One region of the Comamonas sp. 17RB genome, then DNA from elsewhere that is predicted to be linked to it. Evidence: predicted binding sites of a transcription regulator. Region 1 holds the regulator's gene; each other region holds the start of a gene.
What was found. Region 1 encodes LexA, which represses DNA repair genes until DNA is damaged. Its sites were predicted from a motif close to ACTGTATNNNNATACAGT; they were not measured.
Positions count from the first base shown of each region.

Region 2: the regulator LexA is predicted to act here: its motif matches at 3,624-3,641, upstream of QM470_RS12435 (DNA topoisomerase IV subunit B).
Region 3: the regulator LexA is predicted to act here: its motif matches at 3,782-3,799, upstream of QM470_RS03510 (PA0069 family radical SAM protein).

Region 1 is NZ_JASHHY010000001.1:90,565-97,527, forward strand. Features, by position in the region: gene adk (adenylate kinase) at 99-755, shown strand; gene QM470_RS00410 (diguanylate cyclase domain-containing protein) at 905-2,338, opposite strand; gene QM470_RS00415 (asparaginase) at 2,668-3,657, opposite strand; gene lexA (transcriptional repressor LexA) at 3,739-4,410, shown strand; gene QM470_RS00425 (hypothetical protein) at 4,638-4,943, shown strand; gene pdxH (pyridoxamine 5'-phosphate oxidase) at 5,235-5,897, shown strand; gene QM470_RS00435 (AEC family transporter) at 6,172-6,963, opposite strand, start outside.
Region 2 is NZ_JASHHY010000006.1:166,971-173,933, reverse strand. Features, by position in the region: gene parC (DNA topoisomerase IV subunit A) at 1-667, opposite strand, end outside; gene QM470_RS12440 (lytic transglycosylase domain-containing protein) at 664-1,602, opposite strand; gene QM470_RS12435 (DNA topoisomerase IV subunit B) at 1,611-3,590, opposite strand; gene QM470_RS12430 (MFS transporter) at 3,823-5,016, shown strand; gene QM470_RS12425 (hypothetical protein) at 5,055-5,222, shown strand; gene QM470_RS12420 (SDR family oxidoreductase) at 5,265-6,077, shown strand; gene QM470_RS12415 (class I SAM-dependent methyltransferase) at 6,142-6,711, shown strand; gene QM470_RS12410 (DUF6630 family protein) at 6,934-6,963, shown strand, end outside.
Region 3 is NZ_JASHHY010000002.1:36,894-43,856, reverse strand. Features, by position in the region: gene cydB (cytochrome d ubiquinol oxidase subunit II) at 1-748, shown strand, start outside; gene cydX (cytochrome bd-I oxidase subunit CydX) at 769-906, shown strand; gene QM470_RS03525 (DUF3014 domain-containing protein) at 1,236-2,141, shown strand; gene QM470_RS03520 (GbsR/MarR family transcriptional regulator) at 2,297-2,893, opposite strand; gene rnk (nucleoside diphosphate kinase regulator) at 3,022-3,432, opposite strand; gene QM470_RS03510 (PA0069 family radical SAM protein) at 3,806-4,972, shown strand; gene QM470_RS03505 (phosphoethanolamine transferase) at 5,413-6,963, shown strand, end outside.

The DNA of each region.
Region 1 (6,963 bases):
CCGCGAAAAAACATATGCCGGTCCGCCATCCACCCAGCTTGACGCTGGGTTTCTTGTGTCGGACCGCTGCCACGCTTTCATACATCCCGAGGAATTCCATGAAACTGATCTTGTTGGGCGCACCTGGCGCCGGCAAAGGCACGCAAGCCACTTTCATCTGCCAGAAATACGGCATTCCACAGATCTCCACCGGCGACATGCTGCGCGCCGCTGTCAAGGCCGGCACCCCCCTGGGCCTGGAGGCTAAGGCCGTGATGGACGCAGGCCAACTGGTCAGCGACGACCTGATCATCAATCTGGTCAAGGAACGCATCGCCCAGGCCGACTGTGCCAACGGTTTCCTGTTTGACGGCTTCCCCCGCACCATCCCCCAGGCCGACGCCATGAAGGCCGCCGGCGTGAAGCTGGACTACGTGCTGGAAATCGACGTACCGTTCGACGCCATCATCGAGCGCATGAGCGGCCGTCGCAGCCATCCCGCTTCGGGCCGCACCTACCACGTCAAGTTCAACCCGCCCAAGGTCGAAGGCAAGGACGACGTGACTGGCGAACCCCTGGTGCAGCGCGAGGATGACAAGGAAGAAACCGTCAAGAAGCGCCTGGATGTGTACAGCAACCAGACCCGCCCTCTGGTGGACTACTACAGCAACTGGGCCAAGGCCGACGCCGCTGCAGCCCCCAAGTACCGCGCCATCAGCGGCACGGGCACCGTGGAAGAGATTACCGCCCGCGCCCTGGCCGCCCTGGCTTCCTGATCGGATCAGAGCCCTTGCGGCAGTGACAGGCTCTGGCCTGCACTGCTGCCCCATAAAAAAAGGCTGGTGACAACACCAGCCTTTTTTTATGGGGCGCGCAAAGGCTGAATGCCTCAACTCCGGACGCACCTGCCTTGCGCCAAGGCGCCTCACAGCATGCTGTCGACCCGCCGGTCCTGTGCACGCCCCGCGTAAAAGCGCATCTTCTCGGCATACATGGCCTGGTCGGCCCGGTGTACCACCGCTTCCATGCTGGCACCTTCCCGTCCGCAGGCATGGCCCATGGCCAGATGGATGGTCTGCCCGGGATAGAACTGGTTGTTCAGCTCCAGCAGCGACAGAATGCGCTCCTGCATGGCCTGGGCACCGCGTTCATCGGTACCGGGCAACAGCACCATGAATTCATCACCGCCGATGCGCGCCGCGCATGCCGGCGCATCCACCGCCTTGGTCAGCACCTCGCCAATGCGGCGCAGCATGGCATCGCCCGCCGCATGGCCGTGGTCGTCGTTCACGCCCTTGAGACCGTTCATGTCGATGGCAATCACCGACAGCGGCCATGGCCCCTTGCGCGACAGCCGGTTGAGCTCTTCCGTATAGAAGGCGCGGTTGCGCAACTGGGTCAGCACATCGTGCTTACCCAGGTATTCCAGGTAGGACTCGGCCTTTTTGCGGGCCGTGATGTCCACCAGCGACAACAGCACCAGATCCCAGTTCCGGACATGGCTGTTCATGATGGCGAACTCCATGTGGATGTGCAGCACATCGCCGGTCAGCGAATAGTTCACCACCTCGCGCTGCTGCACCAGTTTGCCGTCCCACAGATCCTGCAGCTGCTCGGCAAAGGAATCGTACATCTCGCCCCGGAACACCTGGGACAGGTTGTGTAGCAGATTGGCCTTGCTGCTGGCGCCGAACATCTCCAGTGTCTGCTGGTTGACGTCGATCACGCGGATTTCCTGCATGCAGCGGGTGACGAACTCAGGGTGCACCTTCAAGAACGTGCGGAAGTCGCGGATGCCGCGCTCGCGCACCTCGTCCAGCAGTTGCTTGACCGCGCTGAAGTCTTCCACCCACAGCGAGACCGGGGAGTGGGCAAACAAATCCCGCGCGTACTGTTCGCTGGCCTGCAGACGCTGCGTGCTCATCACCTCGGCGGTGATGTCCTCCAGCGACACCAGTACACGGCTCCAGCTGTCTTCATAGCCGGGCAGCACGCGAAAACGCACCTGAATATCCATGCGCCGGCCATCCAGTGCGTAGTTCACCGAGCGGTTGGCAAAGCTCAGCTGCCCGTCCCACAGGGCCAGCAGCTCGGCGACGATGCTGTCGTGCATATCGCCGCGAAACACCTCATCCAGGCGGTTCTGCAGCGTGGCCTGGTCAGGGGCCTTGAAAAGCTCCAGCGTGTACTGGTTGACGCGCAGCACCTGGAAGCACTGGCTGCATTGCTGCACGCGCCGGGGGTCTTCGCGGAAAAACTGCTGCAAATCGGTGACGCCTGCGGCGCGCCATTGCGCGAACAACTGCTTGAGCCCGCTGTAATCCTCCATCCACAGGGATATGGGGGCGAGGTCAAACATGTCCTCAAAATCCAGGCCGCTCGCGAGAGAATTGGTCACCACTAACACCTCCGTGCGCGATTATTGCTTACCGCGCTGGGTGCACATTCCTCTTCTCTACCGGTTGTAAGTTTTTGTGAGGATTTCGTGCGCGCCACGCGACAACCCCGTACAGCCAGCGCTGTGCAGACCCCGGGTTGGCGAGGTTTTCCAGCGGACCTCGACCGCAACACGCTATCGCCTGCCCTCCTGCTGGTTGGGCTAGCAGGCCTGCACGTATCCACGCCGCGCAACAAGCCCGTCCCCTACCCTACGGCGGCGTGGCCTGCCGCACCGGCCCGGATTTCGGGCTAGCGGTCCGTGCGCGGCCAGCCCATCAATTCCAGCATCAGGCTGGTGCGCGCCTTCACGGCAGGCAAGGCGCTAACGCGGCTGTCATCGGCATCTTCGGCCTGCACAATGCGCCCGCGCTCGCAACGCGTGCTGCGGCGCACCGCCAGGCCCCGGCTTTGAGCCACCTCGAGTGCGGCATCCAGCGCCTGGTGGGTGGTGCCGTTGCCCGTGCCGGCCACCACCAGCCCGCGCACGCCAGCGCTGCACAGCGTCTGGACCACCGCCTGCATCACCGGACCGCTGCAGCCTGCATGGCTCACCAGGATTTCCACCTGGGGCCATTCGGCAGGCGGGCGCAGCGCACCTACCGGCGGAATCTTCGGCGCGGACAGAGCCGCCCCGTCCACGGCGCCTGCCCAGCGCACCCGTCCCTCTTCCACCCAGCCCTGCGGGCCGCTGTCACCGCCGTCAAAGGCATCCACACGGTAGGGGTGCACCTTGCGCACCTGGCGGGCGCTGAACACCATCCCGGCCATCACAGCCAGCACGCCACGCCCGGCCGCATGGGTATCGGCCGCGCAAATCACCGCATCCCGCAGATTGCCCGGCCCATCGGCCGAAATGGCGCTGGCCGGACGCATGGCACAGGTCAGCACCATGGGTTTGGCTGGCTGCAGCACGCACTGCAAGAACCAGGCGGTTTCTTCCAGCGTATCAGTGCCGTGGGTGATGACAATGCCCCCCACATCGGCACGCTCCAGCAACTGGCTGCAGCGCACTGCCAGCGCATGCCAGGTGCTGTGGTCCATGTCCTTGCTGTCCAACTGAGCCACTTGTTCGGCCTGTAGTGGCGCTTTTGCAACGCGTTCCAGATCGGGCACCGCCTGCAGCAACTGCTCCACACCCAGCTGCGCCGGGCGGTAGCCCACATGGGCCCCCGCAGAGTCCGCGACCCCGGCAATCGTGCCGCCGGTCCCCAGAATGACGATGGTTTTGCCACTTTCCACTTGCAGTCCTTTGCAAACTGGTCAAAAATACAGGTACTGGATGAACACACAGTATTCATCCCCACCGATCAAGGAATGCCCATGGACCACCCCAAGCTCACCCCCCGGCAGCAGCAGATTCTGGATCTGATCCAGTCTGCTATCAGCCGCACTGGCGCGCCCCCAACCCGGGCCGAGATCGCCAGCACCTTGGGCTTCAAGTCGGCCAATGCCTCGGAGGAACACCTCAAGGCCCTGGCCCGCAAGGGCGTGATCGAGCTGGTCAGCGGCACCTCGCGCGGCATCCGCCTGTGCGTGGACACCGTGCGCAGCATCAACGCAGCCCGCGGCAACGTCTTTGCGCTGCCCCTGACCGCCATGCAGCCGCTGCTGCTGCCGCTGGTGGGCCGTGTCGCTGCAGGCTCGCCCATTCTGGCCCAAGAACACATTGACCAGACCTATTCGGTGGAAGCCAGCATGTTCGCCCACAAGCCCGACTACCTGCTGAAGGTGCGCGGCATGTCCATGCGCGATGCCGGCATCCTGGACGGCGACCTGCTGGCCGTGCAGTCCACCCATGAGGCCCGCAACGGCCAGATCGTCGTGGCCCGCCTGGGGGATGACGTCACCGTCAAGCGCCTGCGCCGCACCGGCTCCCAGATCGAGCTGCTGCCCGAAAACCCCGACTATCCCATCATCCAGGTCAATCCCGAGGAGCCCTTCGCCATCGAAGGGCTGGCCGTGGGCCTCATCCGCAACTCGGCGCACATGTAGCGCACGGCCTTTCTACCGGGCCTCCCTGGGCGCGTTCAGCGTGCCCCCCAGGCCCTTGACCGCAGAAGCGCTGTCCAGCCGCTTCCGCCACCACCACGGTTCTGTACCGCGGCCTGCGTGGACGTGCAGAGACCGTTTTGCCCAGAATTTGTCTCTCCAATCAGGTGTGTGCAACCTGAGGGAGTAGGTTTGCCCGGAAAACTGCACGACAGAAAGCGAGCTCCCCCATGCGCCTGTTCACCACCTCCAGCACCCCGGTCGGCTTCACCCTCACTGCCCCCTTGTCCATGCCGATCCAGCGCCGCCCAGACCTGCGTGCCCACCATGCGGCTGCGTCTGCAGCCTCAACCGTAGCATCCGCCGCCAGTGCCAATGACTGCCGCTATTTCAGCGTGGCCATGGACGACAAGGTACGCGTCCTGCGCCGCGACGTGGGCGACCGCGCCCGTATGGTGCTCAGCGGCCGCATGGCCGATGTCTGCGCCGCCCTGGAACATATGAGCCGCGCCGAAACGGTATCCCTGGCAGGCTGACGCCATACCGCCCGGCGCCACCGTACGCGGCCCGTGTGCGACACCAGATCCTGCACATTGCGGATTGCAGCGTCCGGACTTGCCAGGTCTGCGCGCGAATGCGCAATCCAGGGGCGTCTGGCTATCCGGCTGACGCCCCATCCTGCGGCACATACACCACGGCAACCGGCTTCAGGCTCGCATGCACGCCATCCTCCCCTGGCCGCACTGCCCTGTTCTCGTCTGCCAAAGCAGGCAGTAGAGGGCCTGCACAAATACCGCACTGCTGCACGCAGGGGGCACAATGGCGGCATGAGCCAGATTTCTGCCCACATCGCCGACCTGCGCAAGAGCTACGAGCGCGCAGAACTCAATGAAGACGCGTCCAAGGCGGATCCCCTGGCGCAGTTCGACCAGTGGCTGCAGGAAGCCGTGAGCGCGCAGGTGGCCGAACCCAATGCCATGACCGTGGCCACGGTTGGCAATGATCTGCGTCCCAGCACACGCATCGTGCTCATCAAGGGCTATGACGCACGCGGCATCGTCTGGTACACCAATTACGACAGCCGCAAAGGCAACGAACTGGCGGGCAACCCGTTTGCGGCATTGCAGTTCCACTGGGTGGAGCTGGAGCGCGTGGTGCGCATCGAAGGCCGGGTGGAGCGCGTGAGCGACGAGGAAAGCGACACCTACTTCCACAGCCGCCCGCTGGACTCCCGCATTGGCGCCTGGGCCAGCCCCCAAAGCCAGGTCATTTCCAGCCGCAGCGTGCTGGTGACCAACGCCGCCAAATATGGCGCCCAGTTCCTGCTCAAGCCCCCGCGCCCTCCGCACTGGGGCGGCTTCCGTCTGGTACCCGACCGCTGGGAATTCTGGCAGGGCCGCAAAAGCCGCTTGCACGACCGGTTGCGCTACCGCACCGAAAGCGGGCCAGACGACAGCCAGGTTTGGGTACGTGAACGACTTGCGCCCTGAATAGCGCTTTTTTACCGAAAACCGCTCAAGTCCCCGCCGCGGATGCCGATACAGCACATATCGGTGTACGCGCCAAGTCTAGGCGGTGCACCCAAGCCCCGGCGCTCGCGCAGCCGGGGCTTTTTTCTATGTCCAGAACGCGGCCCTCAGGCTGTAGCGCATAGGCACCGCGGGACACTGCCAGAAAGCCCGCAGCGACCAAGGCCATGGGAACCAACGTGCCCGCTATATATGCCCCGCTATGTTGCGGCCTCACCAACGGCACCGCAGTCACCTAGGCCCAGCGCTGCAATACCGTCAGTACCACCGGCAGCGTGACCAGGGCCAGCGCGGTGGACACCGCAATGCTGGCCGTGACTTCGTCTTCCCCCACTTCATAGCGCTGAGTGAATAGAAACACGTTGGCGCCCACCGGCAAGGCCGCAGCCAGCGCCATGGCGGCCATCGCCGGGCCGCGCAGGCCCAGCAACCAGGCACAGCCCAGGAAAACGGCGGGGTGCACCACGGTCTTCACCACGGCAATGCGCAGCGCAGCACCCAGGTTGCCGCGCACCCGACCATAGGCCAGCGTCACCCCCACCAGCAGCAACGACATGGGGCCCAGCGCCTGCCCCATCAACTGCAGCGGCGTGTCCACCACCTCGGGCACGGGCAAACCGGTCTGGGCGTAGAGCACCCCGGCAATGATGGGTAGCGGAATCGGGTGCAGGATGCTGTTCTTCACCGCCTGGGCAATCGTGCGGCCCATGCCGCGCGCGTCCGCTTGGCCTGCCCGACTGGCCTGGCGCGCGGCGGCCAATTCGAAAATGATGGTGCCACTGGTCAGCAGCACCAGGGCGTGCACGGAAATCAGGGTGAACAGCGTGACAAGGCCCTGCTCGCCGTAGGCCAGGCTCATCAGCGGAATACCGATCATCACCGTGTTGCTGAAGGTATTGGCCAGCGCCCGCGCTGCGCCCAGCGTGGTGAAGCCCTGCACCAGCATGGTCACGGCGAACACCAGGGCCACGGCCAGAAAGTACACCCCGATGGGGGCAAAGTCCAGGTCCGTCAGCTTCACCTGCAT
Region 2 (6,963 bases), on a different contig from region 1:
GCTCCTCATCGGCCAGCGCGGGTTTTCTGATCAGCGCCACGCAGGCCTCGGCCACTTCCAGCAGGTTGTGGCTGGGAATTTCGGTGGCCAGACCCACGGCAATGCCGCTGGCGCCGTTGAGCAGCGAGAACGGCAGGCGTGCGGGCAGCTGCTGTGGCTCTTCGGTGCTGCCGTCGTAGTTGGGCACGAAGTCCACAGTGCCCTGGTCGATCTCGTCGAGCAGCAGGCGCGTGATCTTGGACAAGCGGGCTTCGGTGTACCGCATGGCTGCGGCGCCATCGCCGTCGCGGCTGCCGAAGTTGCCCTGGCCGTCCACCAGCGGGTAGCGCTGGTTGAAATCCTGCGCCATGCGCACCAGCGCGTCGTAAGCCGACTGGTCGCCATGGGGGTGGAAACGGCCCAGCACATCGCCCACCACGCGGGCGCTCTTGACCGGCTTGGCCGCGGTGTTGCCGGTGCTGCCGCCATAGGACAGGCCCATGCGGTCCATGGCGTACAGAATGCGGCGCTGCACGGGTTTGAGGCCGTCGGCCACATCGGGCAGGGCCCGGCCCTTCACCACGGACAGGGCATATTCCAGGTAGGCGCGCTGGGCGTAGGCGCCCAGGTCCAGCGAGTCACCGCCCTCGGCGGGGCGTGCAAGGTCTAGCGTCAAATGGTCACTCATGGAAGAAAGTTCGGGGTAGTACTCAGGTCCGCAGCCGGCTGGTCGCCGCGCAGCTCCATGCGCACCCGGCCAGCGCCGGGGACGGCCGCCTGGCGGCCTCCGCGTGCGGCCACCGGGGCCGAGGCGCCGGGCTGCAGCTGTTCATACAGCGCCAGCACGGTGCGGACATAGTTTTGGGTTTCTTTGTACGGGGGAATCGCCTGGCCGAAGCGTTTGACGGCGTTTTCCCCTGCGTTGTAGGCGGCCAGCGCCAGGTCCAGCCGACCCGGGAACATGGCGATCAAATACTTCAGGTAGCGGGCACCGGCCTGCAGATTGGTGGCGGGGTCGGTCAGCTTGGCGGCCACCGAGCGGCGCGCATCGGCGCGCACACCAAAGCGCTCGGCCGTGGCCGGCAGCAGTTGCATCAGCCCCACAGCGCCCTTGGGCGAGACCACATCCACATCGAAGCCGGATTCGGTGGCGATCAGGGCCTTGAGCAGCTCGTAGTCCAGCCCGGTATTCTGCGCGGTGTGCTCCACATGGCGGCGCACCCGCTGGTACTGGGCCGAGGACGAGAAATACGCTGCCAGCTTGCCGGCCGATGCCACGGACGCCGCATCCACCTTCAGGCCCGAGCCAGTGCCCCTGTGCCGGGGCGTGCCGTCGCGCTGGGAATCGAAATCATCGCCCTGGAAGAACAGGCGGTAGCGCTCATCCAGCGGCTCGGCCGCAAAGTGGGTCACGCCCTGACCATCCACATAGGCCCAGATATCGGCCCGTGCAGTACCGGGCAGCGCCAGGGCCGCGGCAGCCGCCAGCCAAAGGGTCAGCAGCAGCCGTCGGTACCGGGCGTACCGCCCTCTTTCACCGCACAGGCGCAGTCCCGCCGGGCGTGCCGCGCGCTGCGGCCATGCCCGTAAAGTCTGCAGCCATGCAATGAAAGACAGCGGCATGGCAGGCCTCAGATGTCCAGATCCACTGCGTCGCCGTGCAGCTCCATCAGCTCACGGCGCGAGGCAGCCTCGCCCTTGCCCATCAAACGGGTCATCAGGTGCTCGGTCTCCTGCAGCGGCATGGTGTCGACCTGCACCGGCAGCAGGCGGCGCGTGTCGGGGTTGAGCGTGGTTTCCCACAGCTGCTCGGCGTTCATCTCGCCCAGGCCCTTGAAGCGGCTGATCTGGCATTTCTCGCGCGCCACACCTTCCTTGGCCGCTTTTTCCAAAATGGCGTTCAGCTCGCTTTCATCCAGCGCATAGACCTTGGCGGCCGGCTTCTTGCCGCGCGCCGGCACGTCCACGCGGAACAGCGGCGGACGGGCAATGCACACATGGCCGGCCTCCATCAGCTTGGGGAAATGCTTGAAGAACAGTGTCAGCAGCAGCACCTGGATGTGGGAACCGTCCACGTCCGCATCGGACAGGATGCAGATCTTGCCGTAGCGCAGGCCGGACAGATCCACCGCGTCATCCGGACCGTGCGGATCGACACCGATGGCCACCGAGATGTCGTGAATTTCGGTGTTGGCAAACAGACGGTCGCGGTCCACTTCCCAGGTGTTGAGCACCTTGCCACGCAACGGCAGCACGGCCTGGGTCTCCTTGTCCCGTCCCATCTTGGCGGAACCGCCGGCCGAATCACCTTCGACCAGGAACACCTCGTTGTGGGCCAGGTCGCGGCTTTCGCAGTCGGTGAGCTTGCCGGGCAGCACGGCCACGCCGGAGCCCTTGCGCTTTTCCACCTTCTGGCCGGCGCGCTGGCGCGTCTGCGCGGCCTTGATGGCCAGCTCGGCCAGCTTCTTGCCGTGCTCCACATGCTCGTTCAGCCACAGCTCCAGCGCCGGACGCACAAAGCCCGAGACCAGGCGCACGGCATCACGGGAGTTCAGCCGCTCCTTGATCTGGCCCTGGAACTGGGGGTCCAGCACCTTGGCCGAGAGCACATAGCTGGCGCGGGCGAACACATCGTCCGGCATCAGCTTGACGCCCTTGGGCAGCAGCGAATGCATGTCGATGAACGCCTTGACCGCCTGGAACAGGCCGTCGCGCAGGCCGCTGTCGTGCGTACCGCCGGCGGTGGTGGGAATCAGGTTGACATAGCTCTCGCGCAGCGGTGCGCCTTCTTCGGTGAAGGCCACACACCAGGCCGCACCTTCGCCTTCGGCAAAGTTGTCGTTGTGCCGGTCGGCAAAGCCCTCGCCCTCGAACAGGGGAATGACGGGGTCGCCCGCCAGGCTTTGCGCCAGGTAGTCGCGCAGGCCGCCCTTGTACTGCCAGCTTTGTGTGTCGCGGTTCTTGTCGTTGACCAGGGACACGCTCACGCCGGGCATCAGCACCGCCTTGCTGCGCAGCAGGTGCACCATCTCGCCCATGGGCAGGTTGGACGATTCAAAGTACTTGGCGTCCGGCCAGGCGCGCACCGTGGTGCCCTGCTTGCGCTCGCCGCTTTGCAGCGGGCGCACGGTCAGGGGCTCGATCACATCGCCACCGGCAAACACCAGATGGGCCACCTTGCCGTCGCGGTGCACGGTGACTTCCATGCGCGTGGACAGCGCATTCGTCACCGACACGCCCACGCCATGCAGACCGCCGGAGAAGCTGTAGGCGCCGCCCTGGCCCTTGTCGAACTTGCCACCGGCATGCAGGCGGGTGAAGACCAGCTCCACCACGGGGGCGCCTTCTTCGGGGTGCAGGCCGAAGGGAATGCCGCGGCCATCGTCTTCCACGCTGACCGAGCCGTCGGTATGCAGCGAGACCTTGATGCGCTTGCCGTAGCCCGCCAGGGCTTCGTCGGCCGCGTTGTCGATCACCTCCTGCAGGATGTGCAGGGGGTTGTCGGTGCGGGTGTACATGCCGGGGCGTTGCTTGACCGGCTCCAGGCCCTTGAGGACGCGGATCGAACCTTCCGAATATTCGGGAATGGAAGTAGAGGGTTTGGCTGCCATGGGGGCGGATTGTAGTGCGCGCGCCAGCGCACAGCTGGATAAATAAACAGTTACCCCTGACGCCATTGCTTGCACATGCACGAGCGCCGGGGCATTTCCGGGCGCAACGCTAACACAGCAGGCTGTCGCGCCGGAGTCCATTCGCAAGGTGGGGCTGCCCCACAGTCAGGGGGTGAACTGGATACATTCCACAGCTATGCAAAACCAAAACAACACCTCCAACCGCCTGCCCATGCTGCAGGTGCTGCTGTGCGGGGGCGCAGTGGTCACCTTGTCCATGGGCATACGCCACGGCTTCGGCCTGTGGCTGCAGCCCATCACCCAGGAAATGGGCTGGACCCGCGAATCCTTTGCCCTGGCGATTGCCATCCAGAACCTGTCCTGGGGCGTGCTGGGCATCTTCGTGGGCATGATGGCCGACAAGCTGGGCGCCTTCAAGGTGCTGATCGGCGGCGCCATTCTGTATGCGCTGGGACTGGTGGGCATGGCGCTGTCGCCCTCCACCTTGCTGTTTGCACTCACGGCCGGGGTGCTGATCGGTGCGGCCCAGGCCGGCACCACCTATGCGGTGATCTATGGCGTGCTGGGGCGGCAGATTCCACCCGACCGCCGCAGCTGGGCCATGGGCGTAACGGCCGCAGCCGGTTCGTTCGGCCAGTTCTTCATGGTGCCGGTGGAAGGCGGGCTGATTGCACAGTTCGGCTGGTCCAACGCGCTGCTGATCCTGGCCGTGATCGCCCTGGTGATTGCCGCCCTGGCCTTTGGCCTGCGCGAGCCCGGCTTTGGCGGCACGGCAGGCGCTGCACCCCAGCGCGACCAGACCATTGGCCAGGCCCTGGCCGAAGCCTGGACCAACCCCAGCTTTGTGCTGCTGCTGTCGGGCTACTTTGTCTGCGGCTTCCAGGTGATGTTCATCGGCGTGCACATGCCCAGCTACCTGAAAGACTTTGGCATTGCGCCCCAGGTGGCCAGCTATTCCCTGGCGTTGGTGGGCCTGTTCAACATCTTCGGCACCTACATCGCCGGGAATCTGGGCCAGAAAATGCCCAAGCGCTACCTGCTGTCGGGCATCTACGGGCTGCGCTCGGTGGTCATCATTGCCTTCCTTCTGGCCCCGCTGTCGCCCTGGTCCGTCTACCTCTTCTCGGCCGCCATGGGCTTTCTGTGGCTGTCAACCGTACCACTGACCAATGCCACCATCGCCCAGATCTTCGGTGTGCAGCATCTGTCCATGCTGGGCGGTTTTGTGTTCTGCAGCCACCAGGTGGGCAGCTTCCTGGGTGTGTGGCTGGGCGGCTACCTGTATGACCGTAATGGCAATTACGACATGGTCTGGTATCTGGCGATTGCGCTGGGCATCTTTGCCGCCGTCGTCAACCTGCCGGTGCGCGAGCAGGCCCTGGTCCGCAAGTCGGCCGCCGCCTGACCGGTCTCCCACCACCGTTCAGCGCTACCATCGCAGCCATGCACACCCCCGGCACCGCACCGCACTCTGTCCCGCCCCGGCTGCACGGCTGGCGGCGGGCGCTGGTCTGGGCGGCCATTGCCGCGGTGCTGGCAGCAGTGTTTGCCCTGTATCTGCAGCCGGACTTCATGGTCACACTCGCCAACCAGGTCTGGGCCTGCTTCTGAGCCTGGGGGCAGCCCGCCCCGGCGGCATGGCCGGGAGGTCTCATGCCCCGCATCCTCATCACCGGTGCCTCTGACGGCATCGGCGCCGAAATGGCACTCCAGCTGGCACGGCACCACCAGCAGTCGCTGCAGCTGACCCTGGCCGCGCGCAACCTCGACAAACTGCAGTCCGTGGCGGACCAGTGCCAGGCCCATGGCGCCCAGTTGCTGGCCGTGCCCACCGATGTGTCCGACGAGGCGGCCTGCCGCGCCCTGGTGGCACAGAGCGCGCAGCAGTTTGGCGGCCTGGACGTGCTGGTCAACAACGCCGGCGTATCGGCCCACGCCCTGTTCGAAGAAGTGAGTGCCGAGCACCTGGCCTGGTACGAGCAGCTGATGCGCACCAACTTCTGGGGCAGCGTGTGGTGCACCCATGCCGCCTTGCCGCACCTGAAAGCCTCGCACGGCAGCATCGTGGCCGTGTCCTCGCTGGCCGGACTGGTGGGCGTGCCCGGGCGTACGGCCTACAGCGCCAGCAAGTTCGCCCAGGCCGGCTTTTTCGAAGCGCTGCGCGCCGAATTGAAACCGGCCGGCGTCAGCGTGACCACGGCCTACCCCGGCGTGGTGGACACCCGCATCCGTTACCACGGCTACAACGCCCAGGGCCAGGCCGCCGGCGTCAGCAGCCTGAAGGAGGAACATGCCATGCCCGTGGCCGAATGTGCGCGGCTGATCCTGCAAGGCATGGAACGCCGCCAACGCGAGGTGGTCATGACACGCCAAGGAAAACTGGGCCGCTGGGTCAAGCTCATTGCCCCCGGCGTGGTGGAACGCATGGCACTGGCGGCCCTGCAGCGCCCGCTCGGCAGCCATTGACCCTGGTCATCCCAGGCCGTCTGCACCACCTGCCCTCCAGGTACAGGCTGCTATAGTTTTCTACATGATCCACGCCACGCCACCAGCCTCCACACTCCCGCAAGCCCAGCCAGCGCCTTCCCCCTGGATCGAGCGCTGGCGCCATCTGCTGCCGGCCAGCTGCAGCGTGCTGGATGTGGCCTGCGGCAGTGGCCGCCACCTGCGCTGGCTGGCCGCCAATGGACACACCATGACCGGGGTGGACCGCGATGCAGCCGCGCTGGCCGCCCTGCCCGGTCTGGGCGAACTGGTCTGTGCCGATATCGAAAACGGCCCCTGGCCGCTGCCGGGGCGCCGGTTCGGCGCGGTGGTGGTCACCAACTACCTGTGGCGCCCCCTGTGGCCGCAGATCCTGGACAGCGTGGCGCCCGGCGGCGTGCTGCTGTATGAGACCTTCGGCCAGGGCAACGAGGCTTTTGGCAAGCCCTCACGCCCGGACTTTCTGCTGGCCCCCGGCGAGCTGCTGCAGGTCTGCACCGGCTGGCAGGTGGTGGCCTATGAATGCGGCCAGCTGCGCCAGCCCGACCGCGTGGTACAGCGCATCGCCGCCATCCGCCCAGCGGGCAGCGCGCTCCCTGCCCGGCTGACGCCTTAACCCGGTCGCCCGGCCTTCCACCGGTTCGGCGCCTTCAGCACGGGCGGCCTGCGGTCGCCTTGGAACCAGAACCCCACCCCCGCTCGGTCTGCCAAGGTCTGTGGCGCAGGCACACCGCACGCCATAGCAAGGCGTCCCGGCAACACCAGCCCGTCCCCGGGGTTGCTCCTGCGGCCTTTCAAACCCGTCTATCCCGACACTCTCTCTGAACTTCTGCACTCCATGCCCACCTACGCCCTGCTGCTGGCCCAC
Region 3 (6,963 bases), on a different contig from region 1:
CGCGCTGCTGTTCGGCGTGGCCGTGGGCAATGTGATCCTGGGCGTGCCTTTCCGCCTGGGGGATGACATGCGCATCTACTACGACGGCAGCTTCTTCGGCCTGCTGACACCGTTCGCGCTGCTGTGCGGCCTGGTGTCGCTGTCCATGCTGCTGATGCACGGTGCATCCTGGCTGGTGTTCAAGACCGAAGGCGAAGTCGCCCGGCGCGCTGCCAAATACGGCGTGCTGTTTGCGCTGCTGACCACCGTGCTGTTTGCCGCCGCCGGCGTGTGGCTGGGCAGCATCAACGGCTATGTCATCACCAGCGAGATCAGCCACATCGGCCCCTCCAACCCGATGAACAAGACCGCCGCCGCAGCCGCTGGCGCCTGGATGCACAACTTCCAGTCCTATCCCGCGCTGTGGGTGGTGCCCGGCATCGGTCTGGTCATGCCGCTGATTGTGGCCCTGGGCCTGCGCAGCCGCCGCGAATGGCTGAGCCTGCTGGGCAGCGGCCTGGCGATTGCCGGCATCATCCTGACCGTGGGCGCTGCCATGTTCCCCATGATCCTGCCGTCCACCGTTGACCCCCGCTTCAGCCTGACGGTGTGGGATTCCTCCTCCAGCCATGTGGTGCTGTTCATCATGCTGGTGTGCGTGCTGATCTTCCTGCCCTTGATCCTGGCCTACACCAGCTGGGTGTATGCGGTGCTGCGCGGCAAGGTCGATATCGCCGCCATCGCCACCGGCAAAGGCCACTCTTACTAAACGGTAGAAAGGAATTCGATATGTGGTATTTCGCGTGGATTCTGGGCCTGCCACTGGCCGCCGCTTTTGCTGTGCTCAATGCCATGTGGTACGAGCTGATGGATGACGAGGCCACCCGCCGCCGCATCCTGGAGCGCACCAGCAAGCTGCCCGAATAAGGGCCGCGGGCACGGCGCCTTCCGTCTCCGCATGGCAGCGGAGTCGCAGAGATTTTGCAAAGCCACGGTGACCGAAGGTGCTGTCAGCCGCTTTAGGCTCTTCAGATTCGGCCGCCCATTCGGGTGCCCAGGCAAGGCCTGGTGCTGTGATGGCACCAGGCCTTGTGTTTTTTTGGGTGGCGCACGGCAGCGGAGGCGGCCCCGTTTTGTACCGCCGTTGACATCTGGTCATGCAACAAAGCGTGTGCATGCGGTGCACAGCCACCGATTGCTGCTAGGGTAGTCCGGTCAAGATTCCCATCTCTATCGCACAGCAAGGAGGAGCCGTGATGGAAGCGCGCAGCGAACCGATTTCCCGCCAACACCACCGCAAGCAGGGCCTGGGCACCACCGGCCGATGGGCGCTGGTGGCCGTGGTGTTGCTGGGAGCGGGCTATGCCGGTTGGCACTACTGGGGCAGGGCGCCGGCCGCCCTGGAGACACCGCCTGTCGCAGCGCCCGCCCCCGCGGCCACGGCGCCTGCCGTTGCGGAACCCGCCCCGGCAGCGCCTGCGGCGGACCCGGCCGCTGATACCTCCCATCCGCTGGAACCTGCAGCCGACGCCCAGGGCCGCCCGCCGCTGGCCGGTGGCGATGGTGACGGCCTGGCCCAGGCCGTCACGGAATGGCTGGGGCGTGAACGCACGCTGCGCTTTGTCGCCACCGACGGGCTGGCCCGCCGCATTGCGGCCACGGTCGACAACCTGGCGCGCAGCCAGGCGGCCTCCCGGCTGTGGCCGCTGCATCCGGTGGGCGGGCGCATGGCCGTCACGCAGACCGACGACGGCCGCATGGAGATCGCGCCCGCCAACGCCGCGCGCTACGAAGCCGTGGTGCGCTTTGTTGTGGGCCTGGATGTGGAGCAGGCCGGCGTCCTCTACCGCCGTGTCTACCCGGTGTTGCAGCAGGCCTATGAAGAGCTGGGCTATCCCGGCCAGCGCTTCAACGACCGTCTGGTCGCGGTGATCGACCACCTGTTGCAGACCCCCGAACCTCCCGGGCCGCTGGCGCTGAAACTGGTACAGGTGCAAGGCCAGCTGGCGCCCCAGCAGCCCTGGCTGCGCTACGAATTTGCCGATGCGGATCTGCAGTCCCTGTCGGCAGGGCAGAAGATCCTGCTGCGCATGGGCGTGGAACACACCCAGCGCATCAAGGCCCAGTTGCGGGCACTTCGGGCGCAGATCACCCGGCGCTGAGCAACGGGTCCGCGCCCCGCGGAACGCACGGGTGCTGCCCTCCGCGCTTCAAGGGCTGCTCACGCAAAAATGGCCTGCAGTTGCAGGCCATTTTTTTGGTCGGTGCGTGGGCTGACAGCGCAAGCACCCGGCAAGCGCCGTGCCCCTGCAGACACTCAATCCTGCGGGTCCTTGCCGCCCTTGGGGTCCTTGGGCTTGGCACGGCCGGTGAGCTTGTCCTTGATTTCCAGCACCCGCGTCACGGCGGCACCCATGCCCATCAGCTGCATGGCGGTTTCGGGCTGCAGGCGCTGCACATCGTCGAACCAGGTCATCAGCTTTTCGATCAGCTCGTACATCTCCTGCATGCGCTTTTGCGCATGGCGTTCGTCGTCGGACTGGGCCTCTTCCAGCAGGGCCGAACGCAGCATGGACTGCGTGGGCTCGATCTCGCGGCGGCGGCGCTCCTCGGCCAGGCGGCGGAAGATGTCCCACACATCCTGCGGTGCTTCAAAGTATTCGCGGCGGTCACCGGGTTGGTGGCGCAGGTTCACCAGGCGCCACGACTGCAGCTCCTTCAGGCCCATGCTGACGTTGGAGCGCGAAAACTCCAGCGTCTCCGCAATCTCTTCCGCATTCAGCGCGCGCGGCGACAGAAACAGCAGCGCGTAGATCTGACCCACCGTGCGGTTGATGCCCCAGCGGCTGCCCATCTCGCCAAAGTGGGAGACGAACTGGCGGTTCAGGGAAGGAAGGGGTTGAAGCTGACTCATAAAGGAATTGTGCCTGTGAATTTAAGAATTTCAGCACTTCCTGAAATTGTCCGCAATGCAGGCTGGGCCGGGGGCGGCCGCGCCGAACGGTCGACCGCATTGGGGCCACCGGCCCGGCGCGGGCGGGCTCAGCGGTGCAGCTCGCCCGCGTTCTCGGGCTGGAAGTCGATGCCGTCCACCCGCACCGTCACCTTCTGGCCCGTGGGGCTGGGCATCTGGAACTCGTCGCCCACGCTCAGGCCCAGCAGGGCAATGCCCACCGGGGCGAACACCGACACCTTGTCCGCGCTGCCATCCATGTCCTTGGGGTAGACCAGGGTCAGGGTGTTGGTTTTGCCGCTTTCCAGCAGGGTGAAGCGCACGGTGGAATTCATGGTCACCACGGTGGCGGGCATCTGGGCCGGCTCCAGCACATCGGCACGGTCGAGTTCGGCTTCCAGCACGGCGCGGCCCGGAAACTCGCCCGGCATCTTCTCCAGCAGGGCTTCGATGCGCTCCAGGTCCAAGGTCGACAGAGTGATGGTGGGCTTGCGCTCCATGGCGGTGCTCCTTGCGGGATGGGGTGAAAGTCGGTCCGCCAGGCTCAAAAAACAAAAGCCCACACGGACAAAAGCCCGGGCAACGGGGTTGTCCGGGCCAAGGCAATGAAAAGCACCAATTTGGTGCGCTGTCCGTATTGTGGCGCTTTGTCGCGCGGTTGCCAAGCCATCTCGCACGCCGCCAGTGCGAATTGCCTGCGGCTTGCAGCTTCCAAAAAAGGAGCTGGCAGTCCGTGCCGGTATTACAACGAAGCGCTGCGGGCCGCCACAACCGCCCCAGGCCTGGCGGGGCTGCGGCGCAGCAAACCCTTGTCCGCAGCAAGGGTCTGGCGCCCGCATTGCGTGCAGTACTGTATTTATATACAGTTCATCCATGCCTTCCCATCCCGACCCGCATTCCGACCTGCCCGCCCAGCCCGTGCAGCTGCACAAGGGCCGGGGTGCGGCCAGCTGGATCGCCCACCGCTTTGCACGCGATGCCCGGGAAGCGTTCGACGATGGCTGGGCCGATCCGGCGGTGACTGTGGCCAATGCGGCCGGCGCAGAAGGGGACGACGGCGAAGCGGTAGCCGCCTTGCGCACGCAGCTGGAATGGGAACAGTGCAAATCCGCCCTCAGCCGGCACGACTCCCCCGACCTGCCGTTTCACCTGGGCCTGAATCCCTACCGGGGCTGCGAGCACGGTTGTATCTACTGCTACGCCCGGCCCACGCACAGCTATCTGGGCTACTCGCCAGGGCTGGACTTTGAAACCCGGCTCGTCGCCAAAGCCAACCTGCCCGAGGTGTTGCGGGCCGAGTTGTCCCGTCCCCGCCATGTGGCCGCGCCGGTCATGCTGGGCTCGGTCACCGACTGCTACCAGCCCATCGAGCGCGATGTGGGCCTGACCCGCCGCACTATCGAAGTGCTGGCCGCCGCACGCCACCCGTTTTCCATCGTCACCAAGGGCAGCGGCATCGAACGCGACCTGGACCTGCTGGTGCCGCTGGCCCGGCAGAACCTGGTGGCGGTCTATGTCACCCTGACCACGCTGCAGCCCGATCTGGCACGCAGGCTGGAACCCCGCGCCGCCGCACCGCACCGGCGCCTGCGCACGGTGCGCGCCCTGGCGGAAGCCGGCGTGCCCGTGGGGGTGAGCCTGGCGCCGCAGATCCCGTTTCTGAACGACGACCTGGAACAGGTGCTGGCCGCCGCACAGGCCGCCGGTGCCCGCCAGGCCTTCTACGCCGTGCTGCGCCTGCCGTGGGAGCTGGCGCCGCTGTTCGAGGAATGGCTGCGCCTGCACTACCCGGACCGCGCCCAGCGCGTGCTGGAACGGGTGCGCGATCTGCATGGCATCAGCGAGGAAGGCCGTGCCGAAGGCAAGGTCTACCAGAGCCAGTTCGGCCAGCGCATGAAAGGCACCGGTGCCTGGGCCGACATGCTGGCCCAGCGCTTTGCCCTGGCCTGCCGCAAGCTGGGCCTGAACCGCGAACGTGTGCAGCTGGACTGCAGCCAGTACCACCCCAGCCTGCTGGGGGGCCAGCAAAGCCTGTTTTGAGTGCGGATGACCGTACAAAAAGCAGGTGAAACCTCTGCACGGCGGCGCTCGCCGCTAGGATGCCAGCCGGTGTATTCGCACAGCGAACAAAACAGACAAACAAACATAGCAAAGCGCGTGAATCCCGTGGGGACGCCGGCCCCAGCACAGGCATCCCTGCCAGACGGTGGGCGCCACACCCTCAACGCTCCCCACGCAACGCCTGCCTCCTGCCCGCGCACGCTGTCGCGGTGCCGATAACGGTACCGATAGCGGTTCTGCAGCGGTGCACGGCAGGACCTTCCAAGTACTTCCAAGCAGCTCAAAGTAGCTGCAAGCAGTCCCCCGCTGAGATGGCCGATCTATCCCCTGACGCTGTATCCCGCCCCGCACCCCACGGCCCATCCCATGCCGCACCTGGTCCCGCCCCCCGCGCTGGATGGCGTGCGAGCTGGCTGGTCGTGGCCGCACTGGGGGCGCCCGGCCTGTGCTTCATCGTGCTGGGCTATGAGGGGCGGCGCGTCGCGCAATTGCTGACCTTGCTGCTGCCCCTGCTGCTGTGGCTGCGCATGCCCCTGCGCACCCCCGTGGCCATCATGGTCCGGCGTTGGCTGGTCACCTTGGGCATCCTCATGTTCGTGCTGGATGGGGCGGCACGCACCTACCTGCTCAGCAGCTACCAGGCCGCACCAGACTCCACGCTGGTGCTCAGTGCCATGGCCAACACCAATCTGCGCGAAAGCCTGGAATACGCCGCCCTGTCCTGGCGCGGCTTGGCGCTGTTCGGTCTGGTACTGGCGGCCGTGGCTGCGTGGGTCGGGCAGGTGTCGGGCCGGCTGGAGCGGGTGCCTGCGCCCGGCCCGGGCCGAAAACGCTCGCTGATGGAATACGCGGTGCTGGTGCTGATCGGCATCCTGCTGCTGCTGTCGGCCGCGGCCTATGCGAACAAGCCGTGGCGCCGCCTGCACCCGGTGCTGTTCTGGCCCCACTGGGTGGAAAGCGCGGAGAAACTGCGCAAGGGCTGGGCCAACCAGGACGCGGTGCGCAATGAGGCGCTGGAACGCGCCCAGGCCGCGGCGCCCGTGGTGCTGCGCGAAGGCCCTTCCACGGTGGTGCTGGTGCTGACGGACAGCATCAACCGCGACAACTTCTCGCTCTACGGCTACGGGCGCAAGACCACGCCCGGCCTGCAGCAGCACCAGCGGCAACTGGGCGCGCAGATGCAGGTGCTGCGCAACGCCTGGTCGGCGGACGCCACCACCCTGCCAGCGGTCGGCAATCTGTTCGCCTTCGGCATGCCTGAAGCCGACGATGCCCAGCACCTGCTGGCCATGGCACGGGTGGCAGGCTACAAGGTCTGGTGGATCAGCAACCACGACGATGTCGCCATCGAACAGCAGCACGCCCGCCATGCCGATGTGCTGCAGATGATCAACCGCGAACCCGGGCGCTCCAGCATGTCGCTGGATGGCGAGATGCTGGACGAATTCCACACTGCCCTGCAGGCGCCGGCGCAGCGCAAGTTCATCGTGGTCCATATGCAGGGCGCGCACCCGCACTACAGCCTGCGCTTTCCCAAAGGACACAACCCCTTTGATGACGCCCACGACGCGGTCGATGCAGCCATGACCCAGCAAGGCCGCCCGGTCTGGGTCCGCGAACTGCGCCAGAACTACGACGCCGCGCTGCTGTACCACGACTCGGTGGTGTCCGAGCTGCTGCGCCTGTCGCGTGAAGCGGCGAAGCCGCAGGCCTATACGGGCTGGATGTACCTGTCCGACCACGGGCAGGAAGTCGGCCATGTGGGCAACCATGTGGGCCACAGCCCCGGCACGGCGGCGGGCTACCGCATACCGGCCATCGTGTGGCAGTCGCACACGGCGGCGCCCATTCCTGCGGACTTTGCCCAGCGGCCTTTCCGCGCGGATTGGGCGGCCTGGACATTGGCGGACCTTCTGGGGGTACAGTGGCATGGCCAGCAGGCGCAGCGCAATGTGCTGCATGCCGATTAC